4 regions of the Frankia sp. Mgl5 genome follow, and region 3 is predicted to be linked to each of the others. Evidence: riboswitches for the same ligand, from Rfam matches in the RefSeq annotation. Region 3 holds a riboswitch; each other region holds the start of a gene.

What was found. Region 3 has a riboswitch for cyclic di-AMP ahead of MXD62_RS22930 (transglycosylase family protein). Riboswitches for the same ligand answer to the same signal wherever they lie in the genome.
Region 1: it holds a riboswitch for cyclic di-AMP, as region 3 does, so the genes downstream of both, MXD62_RS34200 (C40 family peptidase) here and MXD62_RS22930 (transglycosylase family protein) in region 3, are expected to answer to the same signal.
Region 2: it holds a riboswitch for cyclic di-AMP, as region 3 does, so the genes downstream of both, MXD62_RS05665 (transglycosylase family protein) here and MXD62_RS22930 (transglycosylase family protein) in region 3, are expected to answer to the same signal.
Region 4: it holds a riboswitch for cyclic di-AMP, as region 3 does, so the genes downstream of both, MXD62_RS06205 (peptidoglycan-binding protein) here and MXD62_RS22930 (transglycosylase family protein) in region 3, are expected to answer to the same signal.

The regions. Positions count from the first base shown of each region.
Region 1 covers NZ_JALKFY010000827.1:70,176-77,214, reverse strand. The annotation lists gene MXD62_RS34210 (type 1 glutamine amidotransferase) at 1-230, shown strand, start outside; gene MXD62_RS34205 (PHB depolymerase family esterase) at 329-997, shown strand; gene MXD62_RS34200 (C40 family peptidase) at 2,046-2,996, opposite strand; cyclic di-AMP (ydaO/yuaA leader) riboswitch at 3,158-3,364, opposite strand; gene MXD62_RS34195 (hypothetical protein) at 4,083-4,472, opposite strand; gene MXD62_RS34190 (DUF4139 domain-containing protein) at 5,938-7,039, shown strand, end outside.
Region 2 covers NZ_JALKFY010000007.1:125,688-132,726, forward strand. The annotation lists gene MXD62_RS05645 (FAD:protein FMN transferase) at 1-513, shown strand, start outside; gene MXD62_RS05650 (response regulator transcription factor) at 552-1,241, shown strand; gene MXD62_RS05655 (cell wall metabolism sensor histidine kinase WalK) at 1,322-2,851, shown strand; gene MXD62_RS05660 (SDR family NAD(P)-dependent oxidoreductase) at 2,989-3,879, shown strand; cyclic di-AMP (ydaO/yuaA leader) riboswitch at 4,251-4,427, shown strand; gene MXD62_RS05665 (transglycosylase family protein) at 4,440-4,817, shown strand; gene MXD62_RS05670 (MFS transporter) at 5,122-6,693, shown strand; gene ppc (phosphoenolpyruvate carboxylase) at 6,755-7,039, opposite strand, start outside.
Region 3 covers NZ_JALKFY010000675.1:46,439-53,477, forward strand. The annotation lists gene MXD62_RS22920 (DUF3151 domain-containing protein) at 1-293, opposite strand, end outside; gene MXD62_RS22925 (transglycosylase family protein) at 1,224-1,967, opposite strand; gene MXD62_RS22930 (transglycosylase family protein) at 3,364-4,047, opposite strand; cyclic di-AMP (ydaO/yuaA leader) riboswitch at 4,054-4,301, opposite strand; gene fbaA (class II fructose-bisphosphate aldolase) at 5,848-6,882, opposite strand.
Region 4 covers NZ_JALKFY010000008.1:91,303-98,341, forward strand. The annotation lists gene MXD62_RS06185 (ABC transporter substrate-binding protein) at 1-38, shown strand, start outside; partial or broken gene MXD62_RS40085 (AraC family transcriptional regulator) at 48-1,018, opposite strand; gene MXD62_RS06200 (NAD-dependent epimerase/dehydratase family protein) at 1,157-2,083, shown strand; cyclic di-AMP (ydaO/yuaA leader) riboswitch at 2,647-2,860, shown strand; gene MXD62_RS06205 (peptidoglycan-binding protein) at 3,136-3,915, shown strand; gene mce (methylmalonyl-CoA epimerase) at 4,160-4,585, shown strand; gene MXD62_RS06215 (LppP/LprE family lipoprotein) at 4,702-5,304, opposite strand; gene MXD62_RS06220 (DUF5134 domain-containing protein) at 5,435-6,091, opposite strand; gene MXD62_RS06225 (hypothetical protein) at 6,088-6,321, opposite strand; gene MXD62_RS39645 (response regulator transcription factor) at 6,457-7,039, opposite strand, start outside.

The DNA.
Region 1 (7,039 bases), on a different contig from region 3:
CGCTCGGCACGGTGCGCCTCGGCGTCGGCGACGGCACCCCCGCGCGCACCGACGGCATCGTGGACGGGAAGGTCATCGGCACCTACCTGCACGGGCCGGTGCTGGCCCAGAATCCGGCCCTGGCCGATCTGCTGCTGACCTGGGTGCACGGCCGGCTGGCGCCGCTGGACGCGCCGGTCGAGGCGGACACGCTGCGCCGGGCGCGGGCGCGGGCACTCGCCGGCGGCTGAGTGGGCGCCCGCGGACGGCTGGGAAGTGCCACCCGACGTCGTCCCGCCCGGGTCCGCGTTGACGCGCTGGGCTGAATCCGGCGATTTCCGGGGGCCGGGTGTGGTTCGGTTGGATCGTGGCGTCGAATCCCCTTGCCGGCTGGTGGGGCAAGAACAAGAGAAACGTGATCATCGCCGGGGTGGCACTTGTGGCCATCTGGTGGCTCGTCGCGGCCAATGGCCGTCCCAAGGTCGAACGGGTCACAATCCCGGACGGCTATCCGTCAGCCGACCGGGAACTGCTCGTTCAGGCACCCTCCAAACCGAATGACCCGTTGCCCCTGGTAATCATCCTGCACGATGACAATACGGATGCGAGTTCACTGGAACATGACAGTGACGCGTCGTCGCTGGCGAACCGCCGTGACTTCGCGCTCGCCTTCCCGGAGGCGGTCGCCGGTACCTGGCGACTCGACGACCCGAATGGAGCGGACCAGCAGTACCTGCGCGACGTCGTCCGCTACATGGACGAGGAACGCACCGACATCGACCTGAACCGGATATACGTCTGGGGTATCGGGGAGGGTGCGCGGCTCGCCCTGCTCGCCGCCTGCTCGCCCGGCCCCCCCGTCTACGCGGCGGTGGGCGTCGTGGGACAGTTCGAAGCGGAGCCCGGCCCCACCTGCGACAACGTCACCCAGCACGGGCGGGTTGCCGAGACGGACTGGGACAAAAAGGTCAGCAGCACGTTGTGGGACTTCTCCCGCGACCTTCGCCGGAAGGTCTGACCCAGCTCGGTTCAGTGCACTGACCAGACAGTTCGCGCTAGTAGCAAAGAACTAGTCATTTAACGGATTGGCCGGCCGCCGGCCCCGCCGGGGACGGCTTGCTGGCTATTTCGGGGCTTGCGCCTGCCGCGGTGCTGTGTGTGGGTTGCGGCCCTGTGTGCCCGCGTCGCCGGGTCTCTGGTGGGTCCGCGGCCCTGTGCGTGCCGCGGCCGTGCGGGCCGAGGGCCCGGCGCGGAGGTGCGCGTTCGCCGCGCGGAGGGGTCCTTCGAGTTTTCCCGGAGCCCCGGCCGCCGCACCCCTCGCGGGGTGGAGCGGCCGGGGCCCGAGCGGTCCGTCGACGTCGCCGGGAGGGGGGGTAACGGCCCCGACGGACCAGTGGGCGGCCGGAAGGTTTGAGGGGGTCCGCTGGCCGCCGGCCCGATGGGGGGGGGATCGGACAGACGGCCAGCGGAGTCCGGGGCCTTCCGGCCGGACGGACGTCAGATGGGGGGGATCTGACGTCCGTCCCACCGGAAGGATCTCGGATCGGTGGGGAGCGGTTGGCTTTCGGGTGAGCTGGTGCCGGGGAGCTGGCTGGTCCGGATGGGGGTGTTGCTGCCCAGTGGTGGCAGTCTGGCCGGCTAAAGCTACATCTACGCTACTTATGCCGAAGTAGAATGATGTCGCAACGGCCTACCGTTCATGGCCGTATCGGTCAGCTCGTCGATGGCGCCACGTGGCGGAAACATCACGGAAGGTGGCGAAATCTGCCCGCAGCAGAGCTACTCCGGACATTCCGCAGCACAGATGTTCTGAGCAGACGCGACACCGGCGGTCCGGTACAGGGGACCTGGTGAACTCCGGAAGACCCGCCGGGCCGAGGTTGATCCCGACAACCCCGACCCGGCGGCGGAGCCGCGCGCGACCGGAGGGGGAGATCGCGCTGCGGCTCGTTCCGGGGGACGGGGCGTCTGCGTTCGGGCAGCCCCGTCCGAGCGGTGCGTGGGCTTGTGGAACGATCGACGTCGAGAACAGCCAGTCTCCTGGCTGGGTCGTGGGCCTGCCGTTCTCAGGTGACGCGGCCGACCAAGTACGAGGTCGTGTAGATCGTCTGAAGCTTGACGACATCACCAGTGCGGGGCGCGACCCACATCTTGCCGTCGCCGGCGTAGATGCCCATGTGGTAGATGTTGCCGGGGCTCCCGAAGAAGATCAGGTCGCCGGGCGCCTTGTTGTACTGGGAGATATGGGTGGTGGCCGCGTACTGCTGGTCGGTGGTACGCGGCAGGCTCTTGCCGAGCTGTCGGTACACGTACTGCACGAGCCCGGAGCAGTCGAAGGAGTTGGGGCCCTCGGCGCCGTAGACGTACGGCTTGCCGGCCTGCAGCGAGGCCAGGTAGACGGCCTTCTCGCCGAGGGTGTTGGTCGGCAGGTTGACGCTGACCACCGGGGTGTTGACGTTCACGCCCGTGCGGTCCGCGCTGCGGGAGGCCTGCGCGGGCGGCGGAGCCGGGCGGACGTGCAGTGTGGCGTCGTTCTCCGAGTGCGCCGACTGGAGGGCGTCAGTGCCGTCGAAGATCGCCGTGACGTTCGTGGTGGTGAGCACCTTCGCGGTGTACGACGCGAAGCCGCGGTCGTCCGTCGTCAGGTGCAGGAAGGTCGCCCACCCGGTCGGCAGCTTGACCTGGACCTTGATGAGCTGGTCCGGGATCGGGGCCTGGGTCTCCTCGTTGTAGAGCGAGAAGCCGATGTTGACGGGCTCGTCCGCGTTGACCGTGACCTCGGGGTTCGTCACGCGCAGGCCGACGTCGATCTTCGACGAGAGAGTCGGCGCGGAGATGTCCGTGGTGGCGTCGAGAACGGTGCCCGAACCGCCGCCGGTAGCGGTGGCGGCCTGGATGGCTCCGTCGACCGCCAGCCGGGACCCGATCTGGGTCGCGAGCGTCATCGGGGCGGTGTTCGTGCCGTCGTCCAGCGCGACGTCCGAGTTGACATCCTGGGCGCACCCGGCGAGCGCCACCCCGGAGACCGCGACGGTTCCGGTGGTGATGGCCGCGACGGTACGGGCCCTGGCTCTGGCTCGGCTGGACGCCGTGGGGGCGGACGGCGCACGGTGGCGACCGCGCCCTTCCTGCCGGCGTCTCTCAGCATCAAGCTGCACACTTTGCGCAGACAACGTTGCGTTCCTTCCCGTACGCCTGCGAGGTGAGCTGTCGGGTTCGGGCTGGGCTGCCCGGTCCATAGCGCGACCTTCACGCGATGGACTTCACCCCTAGGCCAGCGCCGTGTCGTGGCGCCAGCCGGTGGAGGTGGGTCCCCCGCTCCTGCCCGTGGTGACGACTCGGAGGGGACACCAGGACCGCGGGCAGGATTCGGCGTTCGGTCCGGTGTTGTCGTGACGTCGGAAGCGAGACTAGTCCACACGGATGGTGCGGGTAAACACTAGTCCTCCTCAACTACGTCGAGTGTGCAAAGAAGTGCCCCTTGCGGCGCCGCATCTGCCCAGGTCAGGAGGGGTGCTGAGCCTTCGGTCACGTTTTTGGACGCCCACACGAGGATCACGTCCCAACACGTTAGGTGACCAGAACTTCCTGGCTTGCGCGGGGGTTTCCCGTACCGGCCGACCGGGCTGGGACTACCCGCGGAGCCCCTCGCGGCCCCGGTTCGCTCCGTCCCCGGCCTGTCTCTTCCCGCCTCGATCCGGCGGCCGCGGACGACCGCGCGGCCCGATCCCCAGGACCCCTTCGCGGTGCTCCTGGGACGTGAACGGATCGACGCGCCGCCCGCGGGCAGGCGCCCCCCGGAAGCTCCGCCGGGCCTCGCTGCCGCCGCGCACCGACCTGGCACCGGGCCCCGAGTTCCGCGGGCCTGGCCGGCCAGGCCCGCGGAAGTTCGCCAACTACCGGATCGGGCCAGTCGTCGTGAGCGTCCCGCTCGCCCTTTGGGGGCCGAACCCGGCCTGATCGCGCCCCGAAAGGGCGAGGCGGACACCAAACGGCGAGGTGGACGCCCATGGGCGGACACGCGAACCACCCGCCACCAGGCCGGGCCAGAGGCCAGGGGCTGAGAGGAGGAGGAGCGTTCGACGCCCGGCGGGGACCGCCGCTCAGCGAGCCCGGCCGTTGCGCCGGGTCAGGAAGCCGGAGCTGTTGAGGACCTGGAGCTCGATCTCGAGCTGCTTCACCTCGGGCGGCAGCGAGCGGTGGCTGCCGTGCAGGGCCTCGACGGCCGCGCGGGCGTGCTCGGCCAGGTCGTCCAGGGCCTGCTGGCGCTGGCGCATCCGCGCCCGCTCCTCCTGGATGGTCCGGACCGTGTCCTCCTGCCACTGCCGTGTCCGGATGAGGTGCTCACCGGCGTCCGCGGCCTGGCGCTCGGCATCCTCGAGCCGGCTCAGCAGGGCGTCCAGGGCCTCGAGCCGGCTCGCCAGCTCGGCCATCAGGTCCTCGCGGTCGGGCAGTACTGAGATCTCGTGGTGCCGCGGGCGTGGGTGCGTCATGCCCGGCTCCGGCGGCTGGCAGCGGCACCGGGCCGGCCCGTGGGCGTCGCGGCGCGGTCCGGCAAGGCGTGGGATGTGCGCCACCACGCCACTCGCGACCGTCGCCGAAGTTCCGACACGGTTGGTTACGTTAGTCGACGCATCGGGTTTCCGGCATGCGGTCGGCTGGATCCGGCCGTCGGCCAACAGACGGCGACGGAGACGGGTGTCGCGTATCGGGTGTCGACCAACGGATACCCCTGCCTGTGCGGGATCAACCCGACTTGCCGCGCGGGCGGACGACGTTCGGACTCGATACCCACAACACCCCGTACCGCCACGGGATGCGGCCAGAGGCGTCGGAAGCGGATTCGGCCGCTCCCGGCCGCGGGTCTCGCCGACGATGATGGTTACTGTGAGTAATATCTCTGGCTTCGGTGTCGGCTGTGTCGCGCGCTCCGGCGCCCCGGCCGGGCGCGGCATACGCGGTATACGGAGCGCGATTTCCGTTGATCGGATGGAACGGGCTGTCGGGCACTGCGGCCACCATCGGTGAGATCGTCGGACAATCGAATCTGGCGGCGCGAATCTGGCGCCTTCCCGATCTCCAGCCGGAACGGCTACGCGCAGCGCTGATCGGATCGATGGCTATCCGATCGGCTGATGGCCGCTTGGCGGGTCCTCCCCGCTGGGCTGATTCGGCGTGATCTCCCGCCTGTTCCTGGTGAGTCGTACCGCCGCGCCGGGAGATCGATCCGACGACCTGCGTCGGACGGCCCGAGACCAGAGCTGTGCGGCGTCGCAATGACCGGTCGCCGGCGCGGTTCCGCGGTCGTGAGCGGGTCGACGCGAAGCCAGGGAGCGGCCGCGGAGCCATACGGAGGGCGAGTTCCGTTCAGCAATCCTGGTGGTGCACTGGATGTTGTTCCAGGCCCGGTGGGGGCGTCGAACGGCCGGTCCCCTCCCGTGATCGGATCGACGTTCACCGGGCATTTCCGCGGCTGCGGGATATGACCTTCGGTCGGGCCGCTGCTTCCTCGGCCGGGTATGGGCCGAATGGCCTCCGGGCTCGTGGGCCTGAAGGCCTTCGCCGGCGAGCGGTCGAGTCGGCGCGGTGCCTGCCTCCGGTCTGACGGTGACGCAAGGTCATGGCCGCGGAGGGCTCGGCCGTCGCCCGGAGCTCGGCGCGCCCGCCAAAAAACGATCTTCAGCGTGGCGTTCCGCCCCGGTCGAGCGGGCGGCGTCGGCCACCGGGGCCACGGTCGCACGCGGGCCAGCCGCCCGGCGCCCGCCGCCACGGGCCTGCCGTGGCGCCGCGGTCCCGGTAGACGGGGCCGGCGGCGCACCTTTCGGGTCTCCCTGGACGGGCGGACCGTAACGGGCCCCGCGGCCGCCCGGCCCGAGCGCATCGGGGCGGCATCGGGGCGGCATCGGGATCAGCGGTGTCCCACGGGGATAGCACGGTCGCCGACCGTATGGTGTCCGGATGATGTCCACGGCGGACGGCATACCTGACCTTCCTGACGCGCCGACGGGCGCGCCGCCGTCGGTGCTCCTCGACGCGCCGATCAGCGCCGTGGTCGTCTATCCCACCGCCGCGCGCGTGACCCGCCGTGGCCGGTTCGATATCGCGACGCTCGGCTCGCCGTCCGAGCGGGTCGAGGTGACTCTCAGCGGGCTGCCGCTCGAGCTCGACGAGGACTCGGTGCGGGTCAGCGGCACCGGCTCCGCGAGGGTGCTCGGGGTGCGGGTCGTCTCCCAGGCCCGGGCTACCCCCGACGCCGGTGCCCTCGCCGACCTGCGCGCCCGCCAGGCCGAGCTGCGCGCGCACCTGGCCGAGATCGGCGACGAGGACGAGACCGAGCGGGCCCGTCGCTCCTTCCTCGACGTGGCCGCCCGGGTGGGAGCCGGCGCCCTCGCGCGCGGCTGGGCACACGAAGGCACCGACCGCGAGGGCGACGGGCCCGGGGACGCGGCAGCCCGGCTGGTCACTGTCGGCGACGCGTTCGCGGCGCAGATGTCGGCCGTCCACGCGCGCCGGCGGGCGCTGGCCGAGCGGCGGGAGGAGACGGAGCGGGAGCTGACCGTGCTCGGCCGGGTCATCGAGGCCCGCCACGCGCGGCCCGAGCCGGACACCCGCGCGATCGTCGTCGACCTCGAGCCGCCGACGGCCACCGAAGGCTCGGCGGGGAGCTCGGCTGAGGCGCCGGCCGACGGCCCGGCGGACGGCGCGCTGGTCGACGGGACAGCCTCGCTGGTGGACCTGGAGGTCTCCTACCTGGTCCGTTCCGCCTCCTGGAGATCCGGCTACGACGCCCGGCTGGACGGCGAGCGGGTCACCCTGACCTGGTTCGCGATGATCAGTCAGCGCACCGGCGAGGACTGGCCCGTGACGGACCTGCGGCTGTCCACGGCCCGCCCATCCAGCGGCGTCGACCTGCCCGAGCTGAGCCCGCAGTACGTCGACATCGCCCGCCCGCGGGTTCTTTCCCGTGGGCGTTCCAAGGCGTCCGGTGAAGTCCAGGCCCGCGGCGGCGACGGCATGACGACCTTCATGCCGGCGGCGATGGCGGCGCCAGCGGCGGCCC
Region 2 (7,039 bases), on a different contig from region 3:
CGGGGGACCTCGGGGTGGGCGCCGGGACGTCCATGGCGGATCGGGATCGCCGATCCGTTCGACCGGGCCAGGCTGGTCGCGGTGGTGGAGGGGACCGAGCTGGCCGTCGCGACCTCGGGGATCGCCGAGCGGGGCGCGCACGTCGTCGACCCCCGTAGCGGCGCCCCGGCGACGGGCCTCGCCTCGGTCACCCTCGTCGGCGCCGATGCCACGTTCGCGGACGCGTTCGCCACCGCCGCCCTCGCCGCCGGGCCGGACGCGCCGACTCTGCTCAGCCACCTCGGCCGCGAGGGATGGGAGTGGTTGACGGTCGACACCACCGGGCGGCTGGCGCACTCCGCCGGTTTTCCGGGCCAGGTCACCACGACCGCCGCCGGGCCGGTGGCCGCGACCGCGCCGAGGCCGGTCGTGGGAGCGGGCATCCCGAGTCCGGTCGTGGGAGCGGGCACGGCGAGACCGGCCGAGGGAGGGACCGCCCCGAGGCCGGCCGCCGGGCGTCCCGCCGGGGGATGACGCCGCCGGACGTCCCGCCGGGGGACGACACTGAGCGGATGGAGCGTCGCGTCCGGGTCCTCGTCGTCGACGACGAGGAGGCGATCACCGATCTCGTCGCCATGGCGCTGCGCTACGAGGGCTTCGACGTGAGCGCCGCGCACTCGGGGCAGGCGGCGCTCACGCGGGTCGCGCGGGAGCCTCCCGACCTGCTCGTGCTGGACGTCATGCTGCCCGACATCGACGGCTTCGCCGTGTGCCGGCGGCTGCGTGAGGCGGGCCGTGACGTGCCGACGCTGTTCCTGACAGCCCGCGACACCACCGAGGACAAGGTGCACGGGCTGACGCTCGGCGGCGACGACTACGTCACGAAGCCCTTCGCGGTCAGTGAGCTGGTCGCCCGGGTCCGGGCGATCCTGCGTCGCGCCGGGATCGCCGACGGTGCCCCGGAGCCGCTGCGCTTCGCCGATCTCGAGCTCGACCCGCAGACGCGCGAGGTGCGCCGGGCCGGGCACCTCGTCGAGCTGACCGCCACCGAGTACCGGCTGCTGCACTACCTGCTGGTCAACGCCCGCAAGGTGTTGACCAGGGCCCAACTCCTCGACCACGTCTGGGGGCACGACTTCGGCGGTGACGCCCGGGTCCTGGAGACCTACGTCAGCTATCTGCGCCGCAAGATCGACGGCGCCCCGCCGGCGCTGATCCACACGGTGCGCGGGGTTGGCTACGTGCTGCGCCTGCCGCGGTGAGACGTCCGGCCCCGCCCCGGCGCGTCCTGCACCGCGTCCTGCACCGGCGCGTCCTGCGTCGGCATCTCGTGTCCTCGCGGGTGGTCTCTTTGCGGGCACGGTTGCTGTTGGCCCTGGTCGGCCTGCTGGCGCTCGGCCTGGTGCTCGGCGCGTTCGGCACCCGGAACGCCGTCGAGTCGTACCTGCTCGGCCGGCTGGACCGGCAGGTGCGCGACGCCCACCCGGTGATGGAACAGACCCTGCTCGGCGGCGACACGGACCACATGCCGTACCACCACGACGCCGACGACCGGGCGCCGCGGTTCGGCACCGCGTTCCTCGTCGGCACCTACGGGGCGCTGTACGACAGCGCCGGCCGGCGGGTGGCCGAGACCAGCCCCGGCCCGAACGGCCCCGCGGCACCGACCCGGCGCCCGGCCGTCACCCAGAGCATGCTCGCCACCGCCCCGGTGCAGCCCGACCTGGCGACCGCCCCCCCGCGGACGGTCCCCGCCGAAGGCGGCGGGGACAGGTTCAGGCTGCTCGCCGAGCGCTTCGGTAACGGAGACGTGCTGGTCGTCGCGGTGCCCTTCGCCGAGATGGAGACCACTCTCGACAACGTCACCAGGATCGAGATCATCGCGAGCACGGCGATGCTGGTGGTGCTCGCCGTGCTGGCCTACGTCATCATCCGCCTCGGGCTGCGCCCGCTGACCCGCATCGAACAGACCGCCGGCATGATCGCGGACGGCGATCTCACGCGACGGGTCACCGACACGGACCGCCGCACCGAGGTGGGACGTCTCGGGCTGGCCTTCAACACGATGCTCACCGAGATCGAGGCGTCTTTCCGCGCCCGCGAGGCCTCCGAGCGGCGCCTGCGACGCTTCGTCGGGGACGCCAGCCACGAACTGCGCACCCCGCTGACGTCGATCCGCGGCTACGCCGAGATGTTCCGCAGGGGAGCGGCAAGCCGACCCGAGGACCTGGCGATGGTCATGCGGCGCATCGAGGAGGAGTCGGCCCGGATGAGCGAGCTGGTCGACGACCTGCTGCTGCTCGCCCGCCTCGACCACCAGCCCGACCTCGAGCGTGAACCCGTCGACCTGGCGGCCATGCTCCGTGACATCGCCGCCGACGCCCGCGCCGTCAGCCCGGGACGGACGATCGAGGTCGACGCCCCGCCGATCCTCGAGGTGACGGGGGACGAGGGACGCCTGCGCCAGGCCGTCGGGAACCTCGTCCGCAACGCGCTCGTCCACACCCCGCCCGAGGCGACGGTCTCCCTCACCGCCCGCGACGCCGACACGGCCGTGGACGCTGACGCCGACGCGGACGGCGACGCCGACGGCGGTGCGGCGGCCGGTGCGGCGGATGACGACCGGGAGGTCGTCATCTCGGTGATCGACCATGGGCCCGGAGTCCCCGCGGACGCCGTCGACCACGTCTTCGAGCGGTTCTACCGCGCCGACTCCGGCCGCTCCCGCGACGCCGGCGGGACGGGGCTGGGCCTGTCCATTGTCGAGGCCGTCGCCGCCGCGCACGGCGGACGGGCCGAGCACCGGCCGACACCGGGCGGCGGCGCCACGTTCCGGCTCGTCCTGCCCCGCCCCGATCCCTCTTCGTCATGAGCTGGATCGGCTCCGTTCACCGCGACCCGCCAGGCTGATCTCGGCGCGGCCGGCCGGGATCCGTCCGGCGGGCGGGATCCGTCCGGCGGACGGGACCTGCCGTGCTGGTGAGGTCTCTCGGAGCTCGTGGAGGACATGTGGTCACCTCGGCGGTCGTCATCACGGGAGCGGCATCCGGGATCGGGCGGGCGTGCGCGGAGCTGTTCGCCGCGCGGGGGTTCGGCGTGGTCGCCGTGGACGTCGACGAGGTCGGCCTGGCGGCGCTGACCCGAGCACAGTCGCGCGCCCCGCGGCCCGCCGTGGCCCCGGCGGATCCCCGGATCGTGGCGGATGCCGGTGCCGTGACGGGTGCGGATTCCTGGCCGGCGGGCGGGCCGGAGCCGCGGATCGTCCCGATGGTCGGGGACGTCTCGGTCGAGGAGACCGGGGCCGCCATGGCGGAGCTGGCGCTCGCGAGCTTCGGGCGGCTGGACGTCGCGGTGCTCAACGCCGGGATCGGCACGACGCTGCCGTGGGAGGCCCCGGGCGCGATCGACCGGCTGGACCGGATCCTCGCCGTCAACGTGCGGGGCGTCGCGATCGGGATCCGTTCGGTGGTCCCCGCGCTCCGGGCGGGCGGTGGCGGCTCAATCGTCGTGACCGCCTCCAGCGGCGGGTTGCAGAGCGAACCGGGGAACTGGGCGTACAACGCGTCCAAGGCGGCTGTGATCAACATGGTGCGGGCCGCGGCGCTCGACCACGCCGCCCAGAACATCCGGATCAACGCCGTCGCCCCCGGCCTGACCGAGACGGCGCTGACCGCGCGCCACCGCACCGACCCGGCGTCCACCGCGGCGGTGAGCCGCCGCATTCCGATGGGGCGCTGGGGGCAGCCGGGCGAGCTGGCCTCGGCCGTCTGGTTCCTGGCCTCCGCCGAGTCGTCCTACATCACCGGAACGACGCTGGTCGCCGACGGGGGCCTGACCGCGCACCACGGGGTCGTGCCTCTGCCGGCTCCGGAGGTCGCGCTGCCGACTCCGGAAATCTGACCCGGAACGGACGAAATTACGACTCGTCCGCATCAGGGGCCTGTCAACAGGTCTGGGTGGTGCCCGGACGAACGCCGGGACCATTTTCAACTTGATGCTCGTGCAACTTCTTCCCGCTTCGCGGGTCGAATTCCTGCGCCGAGGCGAGCACGTCACCCACTCTCCGTGCAATCGCTCTCGGCCATCGTGGCGGGGCGGTCACGGTGATGGGACGGTCCATTGAAGAGGAACGCGCCTGCGCGCGTGATACGCCGCCCACGGAGGATCTTCAAGGCTCCGATAGGAAATGTGGCGCTCGCCACAGAGCCTTGGCAATTGTTGGTCCGTTGTGTGTAACGTCTGCGCCGTGCTTTCGTTCAGGAAAGCGCGCACCGGGCGACACGCCGAATCCTGCCCCGCCCGGTGAACAACAAACCTCAGGGCGGGAGCGGGGGAACCAACCTTCGGGCGTCGATCACAGACGTCCTCGGGGTGAAGTCGCGTAGCGCGACCGGGTAATTCCCAGCCCGAACCCGACAGCTAACTTCGCAGGCGTGGGGAGGGGCATCACTTTGTCCGTTATGGCTTCGCGTGCTCGTAAGACCAGTCGTTCCATCCGCCGCGGCCGTGCGCTGCTTGTAGCACCGCTCCTCGCCGCCACGATCGGCGGCGGAATCGCGATGTCACAGCCCGCCAGTGCCGCGGGTCGGCCGGACGCACACCGCTTCCTGAGCGCAGTTGTGCCCTGCGAGTCCGGCGGTAACCCCCACGCGGTCAACTCGATCGGCGCGGGCGGCCTGTTCCAGTTCCTGCCGGGCACCTGGCACGGCGTCGGTGGGCAGGGTCTCCCGCAGAACGCGAGCGCCGCCGAGCAGTGGAAGCGCGCGCACATCCTGTACGCGCAGCAGGGAACCAGCCCGTGGTACGCCTCGAAGAGCTGCTGGGGCCCCAAGCTCTGACCCAGCCCCCAGGCTCTGACGCGGCCCGTCGAATGGATCTGACGCGGCCCGTCGAATGGAGCAGACAGGTGACGGACCAGCCTGGCTGAGCCTTGACTGAGCGCGACAGATGGTCCGCGGAACGCGATCGGTGGCCCGGGTGTCGACACTGACACCCGGGCCACCGGTGTTTCGGTGCCACCGGCCGCGTCGCACGAGCACGAGGAAGAACGAGCGCGAGGAAAAGAGACCTGCCGTACGCTGAACAGTCGTCCGCCCGCGCACCTGCGGCCGAGTTGGCGGCGGCCGGAGAGGTGGGTTGTCGATGGCCGAGCCGACCAGTCGCCGCAGGTTCGCCGTTCTCGCGATCTGCTGCATGAGTCTGCTGATCGTGGGGCTGGACGGCACCATCGTGAACGTGGCCCTGCCCGCACTGCGCCGGGATCTGGGTGCGTCGCCCGCGGGCCTGCAATGGACGATCGACAGCTACACCCTCGTCCTGGCCAGCCTGCTCATGCTCGGTGGTTCCACCGGCGACCGGCTCGGCCGCCGCCGGATCTTCCAGACCGGACTGGCCCTGTTCACCGCAGGCTCGCTGCTGTGCAGCCTCGCGCCCGGGCTCGGCTGGCTGGTGGCCTTCCGAATGGTGCAGGCCGTCGGCGGTTCGATGCTGAACCCGGTTGCGATGTCCATCATCACCAACACGTTCACCGACCCGCGGGAACGGGCCCGCGCCATCGGTCTCTGGGGCGCGGTGATCGGGATCAGCATGGCACTCGGCCCGGTGCTCGGCGGCGTCCTCGTCGAGACGGTGAACTGGCGGGCGGTCTTCTGGATCAACATCCCGATCGGGCTCGCCGCGCTGGTGCTCACGCACCGCTTCGTCCCCGAGTCCCGCGCGCCGAGCCCACGCCGCCTGGACCCCGTCGGACAGCTCCTTGTGATCGCCGTCCTCGCGACCCTCACCTACTCGATCATCGAGGCGCCCGCGGCCGGCTGGACGTCCGCCGAAACGCTCGTCCTGCTCGCGGTGGCGGTCGCCGCGGCGGCGCTGCTGGTCGGCTACGAGTCGCGGCGCACCGAGCCGCTGCTGGACGTCCGCTTCTTCCGCAGCGCGCCCTTCTCCGGCGCGACGGCGATCGCGGTGTGCGCGTTCGGCGCTCTCGCCGGCTTCCTCTTCCTCAACACGATCTACCTGCAGGACGTCCGTGGCTACTCGGCGCTGCACGCCGGCCTGCTGACCCTGCCGATGGCGCTGGCCACCCTGGTGATCGCGCCCCTGTCCGGCCGGGCGGTGGGGCGCTTCGGCCCGCGTCCGTCGCTGCTCGCCGCGGGTGTCGCCCTGACCGCCGGCAGCGCGGCGATGACGGGCCTGTCCCCACAGACCTCCGTCACCACCCTGATGGTCGCCTACGTCCTCTTCGGGACGGGCTTCGGCCTGGTGAACGCGCCGATCACCAACACGGCGGTCTCCGGGATGCCGCTCGAGCAGGCCGGGGTCGCGGCGGCGGTCGCCTCGACGAGCCGTCAGGTCGGCCAGTCGCTGGGCGTGGCCGTGATCGGCTCCGTCGCGGCAGCGACCGCGACAGTCGGGGCCGTCGGGGCCGTCGGCGACGGCCCGGGAGTCGGGATCGACCCCACCAGCACGGCCGCCTGGTGGGCGGTGGTCGCGGCCTGCGCCGCCGTCCTCGCCCTGGGGTTCGTGACGACGGGCACCTGGGCCCGGCGCACCGCGGACCAGACCCGGTCCCGCCTCCTGACCACCCCCGCCCCCGGGCAGGCCGCCACCCCGCAGGAGAGGACCCGGCAGGTTGCCACCCCACCGGCCGCGACCCCACAGGCTGGGAACCAGCAGGCCGCCCACCCGGTGACCGCCGAACCGGAGCCCAGCCCCTGACCCGCCACCCGCCCAGCCCCTGACCCGCCACCCGCCCGGCCCCGCGCCCGTGCTCTGACGATCAGCCCGTGTTGCGGAGGCCGGCGGCTATTCCGTTGATGGTCAGCAGCAGGCCGCGGCGAAGCTGAGGGTCGGCGGTGTCACCGGCCGCCCTGGTGCGGGCCAGCAGGGAGACCTGCAACGCGTGCAGCGGGGCCAGGTAGGCGTCCCGGACCAGCAGCGTGTGGCGCAGCACCGGCGCGGTCTCGAGCAGGCCGGCCTGCCCGGTGACGGCCAGCACCTCCCGCACCGTCCGCTCGTGCTCGTCCCGGATGACGTCGAACAGCGCGGCCGTGGCCGGGTCGAC
Region 3 (7,039 bases):
TTCGGCTCGTGGGACCACGGGACCGGCCCGTGCCCCTTCCAGCCGGACCGGCGGAGCTGGTCCAGGCCCCGGTGGTACCCGGTCCGCGCGTAGGCGTACGCCTCCACCGGGCGCCCGGCGCGCAGCGCGTCCTCGGCGAGGACCGCCCAGCCGAGGCTGATGGCCGGGAACCGGGCGGCGACCGTGTCCGGCGTGTCGCCGGCCCGCAGCGCGTCCGCGGCCGCCGCGTCGGAGGGCAGCAGCGTGGGCGGCGGGCCCGACAGGAGGTTCTGGTTCGCGGGCGGTGTCGTCATGACCTCATCCTGCCCGACGCCGGAGCCGTTCCGGGGTCGAGCCGCCCGCGGACGGCCACTGAACGGCCACGGACGGCCACTGAACGGCCACGGACGGCCGCGGGCCCCGCCGGCATCGCGTCGGCGCCCCGCCGGTGTCGCGACCGGCATCGTGCCGCCGCCGGCCCTACTTCTCCTGTGTCGGTTGATTTCTTCCGTAGTCTGTCTGTTGGTTTTTAGATTTCTGCTTGACGGCAATCGAGGGCCGGGCGGACCACGGCACGGGCGCGGAGGCGAGATCGGGACCAGCCCGGGACCACGGCGCCCTCGTGGAACCTCGTGCCAACGAGGCATAGCCCGACCTGCCAGACGGTCATGAGGACCCGGCGCCCGTCATCCGGAGGTACGCGTGGCCGCCGCAGGTCCGGCGCCGTCCGCCGTCCTGGCGGGTGGCGACGGCGATGTCAGGGGCTGTGCTCCGCTGGGCACCGCGGTCCCGCCCGGCCCGGCCCCACGCCCGGCCTGGTCTCGCTGCGGGTGGGCGGGCGCGCACGACGCCCGGCCCGGCGACATCCAGGCCCCGAGGCGCCTTGGCATGGACGCCGCGCGACGTCCCGCCGTGGCACCGCAGGTCGTCAGTGCCGAGCCGTGGCAGCCGCCAGCCGCTGACGGCGCTGTCAGCCGCTGGGAGCGGATGCGGGTGCCGGCCGTCGGTCGTGCCGCCAGCCGGCTGACGGCGCTGTCAGCCACTGGGGGTGCTGTCGACGGTGTGAGGGCGCTGCCGGCCGTCTCAGGGCGTGCGGACAGCTGTCGACGCTGTCAGCTGTCGGCAACGTCCGCTGACGCCGCCGACGTCGGCCGTCGACGGTGGTGTCAGGTGAAGCCCGGCGCTGCCGGGATGCCCGGCGGGTGGTCCGGTGGTGCTGTGTGTCCGGCGGCGCTGATGGTGTCTCAGCCGTTGACGGTGACGTTCCACAGGTTCTGGCCGACCACGCCGGGCTGACCGTCACTCACTCGGGTGAGGTACGAGTAGAGCGCGGCGATGCCCTGCGATTCCGGGCCGAACTTGCCGTCGACGGTCAGGACGAACCGGCGGTCGCGCATCTCCGCCTGCCATATGAAGGCGTCCGCGCGCACGTCGTCGCCCATACCGACGTTCAGCGCCTCGCCGCCGAACTGGCCGCCGACCTCAGCCCGAGCGCGCTCGAGCGTCATGGGCGGCTCGGCCGGCGTCAGGGCCTGGGCGATCACGTCGCCGCCGGCACCGGACGACGCCGGCGCCGGGCCGTTCCTCGTGAGGCCGAGCTTGCTGGTGCAGCCGGGCCATGGTGACCAGCCGCGGCTGTCGTACAGCTTGTACGCGGCCTCGTCCTGCATCGCGGGAGGAGCCTGGTCGGGTCGGCCGGGGTAGCCCAGGCCCGTCCAGGTGCGCTGGTCGAACTGGTAGGCACCGTAGAAGCCGTTGCCGGTGTTGATGGCGTAGTTGCCGCCCGACTCGCACTTGCGGAGCTTCGCGAAGTCGTCGGCAGTCGCCGCTCCCGCGGGAGCGGCGGTCACCGCGAGCCCGGTGCCGACCAGCGCCGTCACGGCGCCGGTGGTGCGCAGGACCCGAGTCGCGGTGGACGGTCCCTGGGTCGCTCGGTGCCTTCCGCCACGGCCATTGGAACGGGCGGGAACACGATCATGCGATCGCATCAGAGTCCTTCCCGTCGCCTACGGGGTGAGCTGTCGGGTTCGGGCTGGAAGTTGCCCGGTCGGCGCCGCTGGCCCGGAGCCCGTCCTCGCGGATCGGTGTGCTCCCGGCCGCATGTTTCGCCGGCTTAACCCCTAGGACGCCGGGGGGCGTCCGGATGGTGGGTCCCCCGCTCCTGCCCGATGTTGTCCGTGCTCGTTCCGGCCATGGGGACGGGGGCAGGACTCGGCGTCCGTCCGCATGGCCTCGCCCGGGGAGGCGAGTGGGCGGAACTGTAGCGAGATCTAGCTAGACGGCGCAAATTCGGGCGGCTAGTGGGGGATGCGAAAGGACCACATCGGAGCTACCCGAATGGGCTGATTGACGTGTGACGTAGCCGATCGTGACGAGAAGCACTGATCCAGATGACGTTACCGCCAGGCCGCGGACGGCTGTCCGCCGGGGTGGGTCGGGCCGCGTGCCGTCGCGTCTCGACGGCTCCTCTAAAAGTACGTTTGTCGTTCGTTTGTAGTTTTTTCCTAGATAATTACGTTCTGTATATCTAACGTGACTAGATGGAGATTGATGAGTTGTGGGCCCGGGGGCACGGGGCGGGGCGGAGGGAGGACCTGCACGGGCGACGGGATCGGGCTGGCCGTCCGCGGTGGGCGTGTCCCGGCCTGTGCGGGACACGCCCACCTGCCGGGATCACCGGCGTGGACGGCTCCTCCTGCGGCCTGGGCCGGAGGAGATCATGCGGCGGGCTCGACCTAGCCGAGTCGGCGGCGGGTCGCGCGCCGCGGCGACTTGGCTGCCGGAGGGTTCGTCCGATCATCGGGTGGATCACGGATGAGAACACGGCCCCCGGCATCGGGACTTCGACGCAGGCTTGCCGCCTGAGTCCGTACCGCCTCCCGTGCCGCGCGGATCGTTGGGGCGATCCGCGCACCGCCCCCGCCCGCACGGCGGGGTCTGCCCCGTGCGGGCGGGTCGTACGGTCCTGGCGCCGGCGGGTCTTCGCTGCCGACGAACCGGGGCGACGCAGAGTGCCGAGCTCGTGCTGGTGGGGGAATCGCGGTTGCGACAGCACGTGGTCAGCCGCGGGCGGGATGTCCGGGGACACACCGGCTGGGCGGAGTTGGAACACGGATGATTCGCCGGCGTCCGGTTCGAGGGCCTGAGTCCTTGGAGGGATGGCTCACCGCGACGGGCGCGGGTGGGAGGCCTCATCCGGGGGAAGGACGCCTTGCGAAGGGGGCTCGACCGGTGCGTGGGGGCCACCGCGACCGGGCGGCGGCGTGGGGGCGGCCGTCAGGAGGGTGCGGTGGGTCGGTTCAGGCCAGCGGGGGAGCGGTCGCCGCGTGCGGCGGTGGCCGTCAGACGGTCCGGCTGGTGACCGAGTGCGCCGGTCGGCAGGCGTCAGCCGAAGGTGGCCGCCCAGGTCTGCGGACCCAGGACGCCGTCCACCACGAGGCCGCGTGCGGCCTGGAAGTCACGCGCCGCGGCCGCGGACCGTGGTCCGTAGCTGCCGTCGACCGTGAGGGGGTAGCCGAGGGAGGTCATCTTGGCCTGCCAGGAGCGGACTTCGTCGCTGACCTGGTTGACCATCGACGCGGTGTATGTCCGCGTCAGGTTTGGGACGCCCGCGGCTGCGGGCTGGGCGACCAGCGAGGTGCGCTCGGCCGCTCTGGACGCCTGGACCCCGGCGCCTGATGACGACGCGCCGGGCAGGAGCTGCTCGGAGCCCATTCCGCTCCCGCAGACCGGCCACTGGCCGAACCCGGAACGGAGTGCGAGTTGCAGTGCCGCTGCGTCCTGCACGGCGGGCGGAGCCGTGTGTGGCAGCCCCGAGTAGCCGAGGCTGCGCCAGGTGCCTGGCGAGAACTGGTAAGCGCCATAGTAGCCGTTACCGGTGTTCGTCGTGTAGTTACCGCCGGACTCGCATTGCCGCAGACCTTCCCAGGTCGTGGCGGCGTTGGCCGGCTGGCTCAGGGCGAGTGTTCCGCCGACCGCCGCGGCGATGACGGGGACGGAGACGAGAGTGCGGGCCCGGCTGCGGGTACTGCTGCGGCGTTGTCGGCCACTGGTACGTGCGTCGGACATGCGTGAGTTTTCCTTCCCCACGCCTGCGAGGTGAGCTGTCGGGTTCGGGCAGGGAAAAAGCCCGGCCGCCAAGTCAGGAACTCCGGAAATCCTGTGCCTTCGGCAACGGAGGACAAGATTCCTCCTCGTGTCGTCGGCGTTAGCGGCTTCACCCCAAGGTCCCCAGAATCGGCGACCGGGTATTGGTTCCCCCGCTCCTGCCATCGGGTTTCTGTTTCCAACGGATGGGGGCAGGGATTCGGCGTGCCACCCGTCGGGTGCCCGGCCTGTCTCCGGGCACGGCGAAGACCATAACCACGCCGTCAGGTCGAATGACAAGCACTGAATGCCTCAGGTGAAAAAGAGCACACCGCCCGGTGGCTGCTTGAGGTTTGATCGTGGTGCTGGTATCGCGCGCGCATGCGCGCTCATTAACTTGGCGACCGCGTCGTGGAGGGTGGTTCGTACCGACAGATCACACTGGTGAAAGATCGTTACCATTGGGCGTGCTGTCGGCAATCGAGCCGAATATGAGAGAAGGCTACCCGCGGCCGGCCAGGCCGTCATCAAGCGGCTAGAAAATTCATATCTTCGTGCTGATGTATGCCCGCATGCCGTGATGTGTGAGAAACGTAACTGTAACTATGAGTTAACTTGTTGGGGTACTTCTGTGACTGCTTGCGGGGTGGTGGCCCCCCTCGGGGTCGGGTCGGTACGTCCCGTTCGCCCCTCGGATCGATCTTGGTTGAGATGGGTCCGTGTGTGTCTCTCGCCCGTGATCGGGCGATCGCGTGGGCTGTCTGGTGCCTCTGTGCGTGCCCCGAAGTAGCCCCGTTCGGGCGGGAATCCGAGCTGTCCCGCGGCCCCGCGGGCGGGGTGGCGCGCGGTTCGGCCACGGGTGTGCGTCTCGGGACGGGCCGGGAGAGGTATCGCCGGGGCGCACGAACGGGTGCGCTCGGGACGCCACGGGGGGCGCTCGGGTCGCCGCGGCAGCAGCGTTCGGCGCGCGGCGGCATGTGTCGGCATGTGTCGGGTAGGACGCATCGGGGCCGCTGAGACACATAGGAGCCCACGCGAACACTGCGTCCGGTGCGAACTCCGATGGGTCGTGCGCGTGGTCTCAGCAGGCTTTACCCGATCCGCAACCCGTGAGGGGCCTGTGGTGGGCTGTGGGCTTCGGAGTGCCCTGGGTTGGTATGGGCGCCGATGTCGCGCCGACCACCCGCACGATCTTCATGAGGCCTCGCCGGGCGGGCGACGCCTCACATCCACTTCGATGGGTGCGCTTCCGCATGGATGTGAGCGGGTGCACACTCTGTTCCGAGTTGGCGCCGTGTGCTCCGCTGGGCACCGCGCGTCCACGATAGCTTTGTGTGCCTATTTGGGCACTATGCGTCCCAGGTTTCATTGGGTGTCCGGATGGCACTGAGCGTCCCGGGCGGCATCGGGCGGCATCGGGCCTCCCGGGCGGCACCGGGCGAGGCGCCCCGTCCCGGGTAACGGTGCGTGTCCCGACGGGTGCCTCATTGTTTCCGGGAATGTGGTCCCCCGGGCGCGCGGCGCTCAGGGGGTTCCGGTGCCGCCGTCCGCGGCCGCGGCCGGCGGCCGCCCGAAGAGCAATGAGGAGACACGGCGTCGGGACATAAGGAGAGCGGAGCCATGGAGCGGAGCCATGGGGAGAACAGTGCCGCGCGCGGCCGAGGGCCACAGCCCGGGACACATGGACTCCGCCGGGCATAGGAGTACTCCCGGGGACAGACGTCCCCGGGAGGGAGAGGAGCGGATCAGGTGACCGTCGGGCCGTGAACCGGACGGGGCCGGTCAGACCCCGATCGACCGGCCGGCGGAACGCAGGTCGTCACAGGCCTGGGCGACCCGGGCGGCCATGGCGGTTTCGGCGGCCTTGCCGTAGGTGCGCGGGTCGTAGGCCTTCTTGACCCCGACCTCACCGTCCACCTTGAGGACACCGTCGTAGTTGCGGAGCATGTGGTCGACGATCGGCCGGGTGAACGCGTACTGGGTGTCGGTGTCCACGTTCATCTTGATGACGCCGTAGTCGAGCGTTTCGCGGATCTCGGAGAGGTCCGAACCACTGCCGCCGTGGAAGACCAGGTTGAACGGCTTCGCGTCGGCGGCCAGGCCGAGCTTCTCGGCCACGTACTGCTGACCCTCGCGCAGGATCGAGGGTCGGAGCTTGACGTTCCCCGGCTTGTAGACGCCGTGCACGTTGCCGAACGTCGCGGCCAGCATGTAGCTGCCCTTTTCTCCGGTGCCGAGAACCTCGGCGGTGCGGAACATGTCGCCGGGGGTGGTGTAGAGCTTCTCGTCGATGGCGCCTACGACGCCGTCCTCCTCACCACCGACGACACCGATTTCGACTTCCAGCACGATGCGCGCCGCGCGACAGTCGGCGAGCAACTCGTCGGCAATCTTGAGGTTCTCCTCGAGCTCGACCGCCGAACCGTCCCACATGTGGGACTGGAAAAGCGGGTCGCGGCCCTGCGCCACACGCTCCTTCGAGATGGCGATCAGCGGGCGGATGTAGGTGTCCAGCTTGTCGGCGGGGCAGTGGTCCGTGTGCAGCGCGATGTTCACCGGGTATGCCTTGGCGACGTGGTGCGCGTATTCGGCGAGCGCTTCCGCGCCCAGCACCATGTTCTTGATGGTCGTTCCCGAGAGGAACTCGGCGCCGCCGGTCGACACCTGGACGATTCCGTCGCTGCCGGCTTCCGCGAAACCCCGGAGCGCGGCATTGAGGGTCTGCGACGAGGTCACGTTGATGGCGGGGTAGGCGTAGGCGTTCGACTTCGCCCGGCTGAGCATCTCGGCGTAGACGTCTGGGCTGGCGATGGGCATCGGTGGAACTCCTCGAAAGGTGTAGGGACGCCGCGGCCGGCTGGCGGCACACACCGCCCGCGGGCCTTGGCGCCGGCCGCGCCGCCGAACCCGCCACCGGATCCCTGGATCCCCATGAGTCCGGTCGCGCCCGACGCGTGCCGACGGCAGGTGTAGG
Region 4 (7,039 bases), on a different contig from region 3:
TCCACGAACGCATCTGCTCCGACGGCACAGGCAACTGAGCCGGTCGTTCAGCCCCTTACTCCCCTGCCGTCCTGTCGTCCCGGCGGGACGGGGTTTTCTCCCGAAGGCGGCTGTGCCTGGCGCCGGTACCCGCCCGGCGCGGCGCCGAACTCACGTTTGAACGCCTTGGCGAACGCGAATTCCGAGCGGTAGCCACAGTTCGGCGACCGCGCTCAGCGGGGCCCTGGACTCGCGCAGCAGCCGCGCAGCGGTCGTCATCCGCCACCAGGTCAGGTACGCCAGCGGGGGCTGACCGACGATGGTCGCGAACCGCCTGGCGAAGGCCGCGCGTGACAGCCCGGCCTCCCTGGCCAGGTCCTCGACGCTCCACGGGCGCCCCGGATGGCGATGGATGTGGTGCAGCGCCGTCGAGACGGCTGGGTCATTCAGCGCCATGACCCAGCCGGTCAGGGCGTGCCCGGACTGCTCTTCGAGCCAGGCGCGCAGGACGTAGAGCAGCAGCATGTCGATGAGCGCGGGCACGATGGCCTTCGTACCGGCGCGGGGCCGTCGCAGCTCGTTGCCCAGGAGGTCGACGGCGGCCCGAAGATCGGGGTGCTGCCCGACCCGGGCGGGCAGGTGCACGACCGGGGGCAGGCCGTGGAGCAGCGGGTGCGGGCGTCTGGTCGAAGCTGTAGGAGGCGCAGAGCATCTCCGTGGTGGCGCCCGTGCCGGGGATGGTCATCTCGCTGATCGCCGACTCGTCGCCGGGACTGGGGTGGAAGTCGACCGTGGGCCTGCCGGGCTGGTCGACCAGTGCGTGCGCGTCCCCGTGCGGAGTGAACACCACATCGCCGACGCCGAGCGCCACGGGGGCGCCGTGCTGGGGCATGAGCCAGCACGAACCCTGCAGGACAACGTGACACCCCGCTGTGTCCCCGACCGGGAAGCGCACTCCCCAGGGGGCCCTGCACGTTGTCCGCCCCGCGTACGGCTGCCCGGTGCGTATGGCACCGAGCAGGTCGCTGAGCAGATCCATGTCAGCACCATACCTGGAACGAATGAAGACGATGGGACATGAATATCAGACAGTGAGTCATTCACCGTCTTCAACAGAGGACGTACGGTCGAGATCATCACCGACCGCGGGCAGCCCGCGCCGCATGATTGGATCTCGATGTCACTGCACGTTGTCGTCGGAACCAGCCACTCCGGAACAGCCACCGCACAGCTGCTCGCCGAGTCCGGTGACCGGGTGCGCATACTCAGCCGGCGCGGCGGCGGGCCGGAGCACCCGCTCGTCGAACGGATCACCGCGGACGCCAGCGACGCCGCCCTTCTGACCAGCCTGGCCCAGGGCGCCGCCACGCTCTTCAACTGCGCATCGCCGGCCTACGACAGGCTGCCGACCGAGACTCCGGCGCTGGCCGCCGCGCTGCTGACCGCAGCCGAACGCAGCGGCGCGCGCTACCTCAATCTCAGCAACGTGTACGGGTACGGCCCCGTCTCCGGGGCGATGACCGAGGACCTCCCCCTGTCGCCGACCACCATCAAAGGCCGGGTCCGGGCACAGATGTGGCAGGACGCCATCACCGCCCACGAACAGGGGCGGATCCGTTTCGCCGAGGTGCGACCCGGCGACTTCATCGGCCCCGGAGCGGTGTCGATGTTCAACCTGATGGTCGCGCCCTCCGTGCTGGCCGGCGAAGCAGTCCACGTCCCCGCGGACCTGGACGCGGCGCACAGCTGGGGGTACCCGGGCGACGTGGCCCGCATCCTCGTCGCCGTCAGCAGAGACGACCAGGCGTGGGGGCGGGCCTGGCACGTGCCCCCGGTCTCCGACGGCTCGGTGCGCGAGATAGCGGTGCGGTTCGCGGATCTGACCGGTTCGCCCGTCCCCCACCTGGTCAACATGTCACCGCTCGACCTGCACAACCTGGCCAGCTCCGATCCGATCATGGCGGAGGTTCCGGAGATGCAGTACCTCTACCAGCGGCCCGCCGTCCTGGATGCCACGCTGACCGCACGGACCTTCGATCTCAAGCCGACCCCCCTCGACGACGTCCTGATCGAAACCGCCCAGGCCATGACAAGATCCGCCTAGCGAGCCACGGCCGCGCCCGACCGAACCGGCCTCCGATCCGCCCGCAGAGATCATCCAGCTCGGCCGCCCACGACTCCACCACCACAACCAAGATCATCTACCACGGGCATCACAAGTGCCGTTGCAGCACTAGCCCTCGGCTATCCCCCCAAGCCCGCGCTCCGAGGCGTCCCGCGCCCCTCAGCCGCAACCCAAACCTCAACTCCGGTTCAACGTGGCGGGTGAGTGAGTCCATGGACTCACTCACCCGCCACACATCGTCTGGGAGGTGGGACTGGGGGCTGAGGGGCTCGGATCAGTCGACGGTCGCCCCGATCAGGTGATCACGCTCTACAGCTAGCTGCCAGCCGCCAGACGCCGACATGAGCTCCGGCGAACGGACGCCTTCCGCGACATGCGCTGGGTGACCCAATCCGGGCCGGAGCGTCGCCGGTTACTACTCGGAGTGTCTCGATCTCGATCCTGTGTGCATACCGTGACCAGGATGCGCCGTCCGACCAATAAAATTGGTACTTGCGACTACCCTTAGTAGTTCGTTACGGTGTCCTGGCTCGCAGCAAGCGACGGGCCGTACGCCGAGTTCTGCCCTAGGCCCGTCGTCCCCTCCTAGCGATCAGCAGGGCAGAAGCGGGGGAACCACGTTCCTCCGGACGGCCACCCGCGCACGGGCGGCCGTCCTCGGGGTGAAGTCGTCCTCGCCGCAGATGCGGTAAAGGCCGACCGGGCTTCCCGGCCCGAACCCGACAGCTAACCTCGCAGGCGTACGGGAAGGATCGTCGTGTACGCACGCATGTCTGGATCACCCAGGCGGGCCTTTCACCCGTCCCTCGGGCAGCCGCCGCGGCCGCACAGTGCCCGCATCCCGGGGTTGACGCAGGAAATCTAGACCCACCAGGTCCGGAATACTTTTACGCCGACAGAACGCCGGCGCACTGAGCCATGCTTCCCTCGCCGGGCGAATCGTTGCCGTAACTTTTTGATCCGTGTACGGATCAATTTCCCATCCGGACATTCAGAAGCTCTGTTCTTCATAGCAGAAACGAGATTCTTAGATGTCGCATGGAAAGCACCGCAGGTCCAGCCGTCCGAACACCTCCGGACGGGGACCCGGGCGAGGCCGTGCCGCCGTGGTCACCGCGGCGAGCGTCATCGGCGCGTCGGCGGGACTGATGTTCACCGCGGGCCCGGCGAGCGCGGCCACCGTCTCCGACGTCACCATCGCGCAGGCGGCACAGAACGCGGGCCTGCCGTCCTGCCGCGGGATTCCACTGAGCACCTGGGTCGCGGTGGCGCTGGCCGAGTCGGGCGGCAACACAACGGCCCACGCGACGGTCGGTGAGGACTCCCGCGGCCTCTGGCAGATCAACATGCGCGCGCACTCGAGCTGGGTCGGTAGCCGCAACCTCTACGACCCGAACGTCAACGCCTGGGCCGCGCGGCAGGTGTGCGCCAGCCAGGGCATCGGTGCCTGGAGCGCCTACAAGAACGGCATGCACGTGAAGTACCTGTCCCGCGGCGCCGCGGCGGCGGCCGCGGTGGGCGGCGGCGCCGGCACCCGGACGGTCTCGGCCGCCACACCGGCCGCGACGGCCGCGACGGCCGCGACGGCACCGGCGCCCGCCAGCTCGGGCTACATGCGGCTCGGGGTCGAAGGCGTCCGCTGGGACGTGGCGCTGGTGCAGAAGCGGCTCACCGACATCGGCTACCCGATCACCATCGACGGCCGGTTCGGTCCGCAGACCAACCACATGGTCGTCGACTTCCAGAAGAAGAACGGCCTCGTCCCGGACGGCGTCGTGGGCCCGCTCACCCACGACAAGCTGTTCGCCTGATCCAGGGGCGGCGCGCGGCCGTCGAGCCGTCCACGTCGCGGCCCGGGCACGCCGGTGCCGGGCGGCGACCGGGCGGCGACCGGGCGGCGCGGCCAAGCCCGTGGCCGGGCGAGGGTGGCGCGCCCGACACGGCCGACCTGCCGCTTCAGTGGACCGCCGGGCCGGATCCGGGCAGGCTCGGAGTTTGGGCCCGCCAGGCAGGACGCGACCAGGGCCGCCCGTCCACGAGGCAGGAGCGATTTTTGTGCTGACCAGGATCGACCATGTCGGGATCGCCGTGGCCTCGCTGGAGGAGGCCATCCCTCGTTACGAGGCGGCGTTCGGCCTGAAGGTCGCGCATCAGGAGACGAACGAGGCGCAGGGCGTGCGCGAGGCGATGCTGCTGGTGCACCACGGCGACACGGGCGGCTCCTACGTCCAGCTACTCGAGCCGGTGCGCCCGGACACCCCGGTCGGGAAGTTCCTGGCGAAGAAGGGCCCCGGCATCCACCACATCGCCTACGGCGTGGCGGACATCGACGCGGCGCTGGCGGCGCTCACCGTCACCGGGTTCGACCTGGTCAACAAGACGCCGGTGCACGGGACATCCGGAAGCCGGATCGCGTTCATGCACCCGAAGGGCCTCGGTGGGGTGCTCACCGAGCTGGTCGAGGCGGCCGAGGGCCACTGACCTCCGGCGGGACCACCGCGGCCGGGCCCCGGGGCTGACCCGGGCCCGGCCGCGGCGGCGGTCCCACCGGCCGGCGGTCCCACCGGCCGGCGGTCTCACCGGCACTGCGTCGCTGGTCAGCGGCGGCTCTCGGCGGCGGTCCACTTGCTGGTCGGGATCGGGTCGAGCGGCACGACCGACGTGCCGTTCCAGCGGAACCGCACGCTCGCCGCGCCCGCGCTCGGGCAGCACATCGGGTCCGCCGGGCGGTACAGGTCGTACTGCAGCGCCACCACCTCGCTGGTCGACCACACCCACCGCACGCTCGCGCTCGCGACGGCGTCCGTCCCGACGAACCGGCCGCGGTGGAAGAAGAAGGCCTGCTGCGGATGGCCGTCCACCGAGGTGGACAGCCGACCGACGATCACGCTGAGATCGTGGGTGGGCTCGTAGCCGTCCGTGGTGATCGGTGTGTAACCACGGCCGCGGACAAGGCCCGACGCCTCCGCCAGGCTCAACGAACCGGCCACGACGGCCGAGCCGCCCGGGCCTGACGGGCTGGCCACGGCACCTGAGCTGGCCACAGCACCCGAACCGGCCACAGCACCCGGGCTGCGCGCGGCGCCCGGTGTGGCGGCCGGGGGTGACTGCACCGCGGTCGGCGCGGCGGACATCGCAGACGCCGCCCCGCTCAAGATGACCGCGGCGGCCAGTACGGAGATGAACACGACTCGACGCATGGCGACCGCCCCCTTGGGCCTCGTATCTGCCGACCGGCCGACCGTAGGCGCACTTCGGGCTCGCCGCCCGCTCAGGGAGTGGAATGCGCGGTTTCGGAGCAGGTCACCCGACGGGTACGGGAGCGGGCGATCAGGTACGGGCGAGAAGCATCAGGATCATTCCACCCGACATGATCAGTCGAGATCCGCGCGGGACGACCGGTTCCGGAAAGGTCCGGATCAGCCGGGCGGCCAGCTCACGGACGGGCGGGCGCGCCGGCGGCGGCGCGGCGAACCGGCGCGCCGACGGGCCGGCCAGCGCCGCCAGGCACGCCCCGCCGAAGATGACGACACACCAGGCGCCGATCGCCCCGTCGGTGCGCAGCGGCCAGCCGGCGACGCAGGCCGCCCCGGACATGCACGCCATCGCCGCCGCCTCCACGACGAGCAGCGCACAGCAGGACCACATGCCCGGCGCACTGCACCGGGGATGGGTGACGAGCCCGACGAGCAGCGCCGCCGTCAACGCCAGGTACAGCGCGAGGAACGGCCAGGAGCCGACGAGCCGGGCGGGGCCGGTGAACATGACCGCCATCCCGGCCGCGACCAGCACATGCCCGCCCTCGATCCAGCCGTCCGCGGCGGACGCGTGCGTACGCGGCCCGTCCGCCGCCACCGGGCGGCGGAACAGGGCGCGCATCCGCCACAAGTGGATCATTGCGACGATGATTGAGGCCACGCCGGCGGCTACGGCCAGCGGACCGGCCAGCGGAACCAGGTCCGCGGCCACCGGGTGGCGGTGGGTCACCCCCCAGCGGCGAGCTCGGCGGCCACCAGCGAGCTGATGCGACCCGCCCGGGCCTCGTCGACGATGACTTCCAGCTGTTCGATGCTCATCTGGATCCGCTGGCCGAAGTCGTCGGTGAGGACGACCCGGCGGTCGGCCGCGGCGTGGTGGTCGATGTAGAGCTCCGGGCAGCCGCAGCTGCACTTCCCACAGAACGTGATGACGCGATTCAGGGCGTCCGACCCGCTCATGGCACCTCGCACGACGACGATAAGATCATCTGAGTGTAAGCGGTCGGGCCCGCAGAGCCGACCGAATCCGCCCACCGAGGCGCCGGCGGGTGACCGGCGGCAGGCTGGCGGCGGCCTCAGCCGTGGCGGGCGGGCTCAGCCGTGGCGGGCGGCGTCCGCCCAGGCCAGGACGGCGAGCACCCGGCGGTTCTCGGTTGGCTCCGGCCGCAGCCCCAGCTTGGTGAAGATGCTCGCGATGTGGGATTCGACCGTCTTCGGGCTCAGGTGCACCCGCTGGGCGATCCCGCTGTTCGACAGGCCCTGGGCCATCAGCTCGAGGATGCGGCGCTCGCGCTCCGACAGCCCGCTCAGGCGCTGCGACTGCGGGTAGCCGGCGAGCAGCCGCGCGGCGAGGTGCGAGTCGATGACCGGCTGCCCCTCGCGGAGCCGTTCGAGAGCGTCCTTCAACGCCTGCCGGTTGGTGATGTTGTCCTTGCGCATGTACCCGATGCCGGCGGCGCCACCGGCGAACAGGTCCGCGGCGAACGGGTCGTCGTCGTGCGCGGTGACCACCAGGACGCCCATCCCCGGGTGCGCCCGCCGCAGCGCGCGGGCCGTCAGCAGCCCCTCGTTGGTCCTGGTCGGGGGCATCCGCATGTCCACGATCGCGACGTCGGGCGGGGCGTCGCGCACGGCGGCGAGCAGCTCCGTCCCGGTCGGCACGGAGGCGGTGACCTCC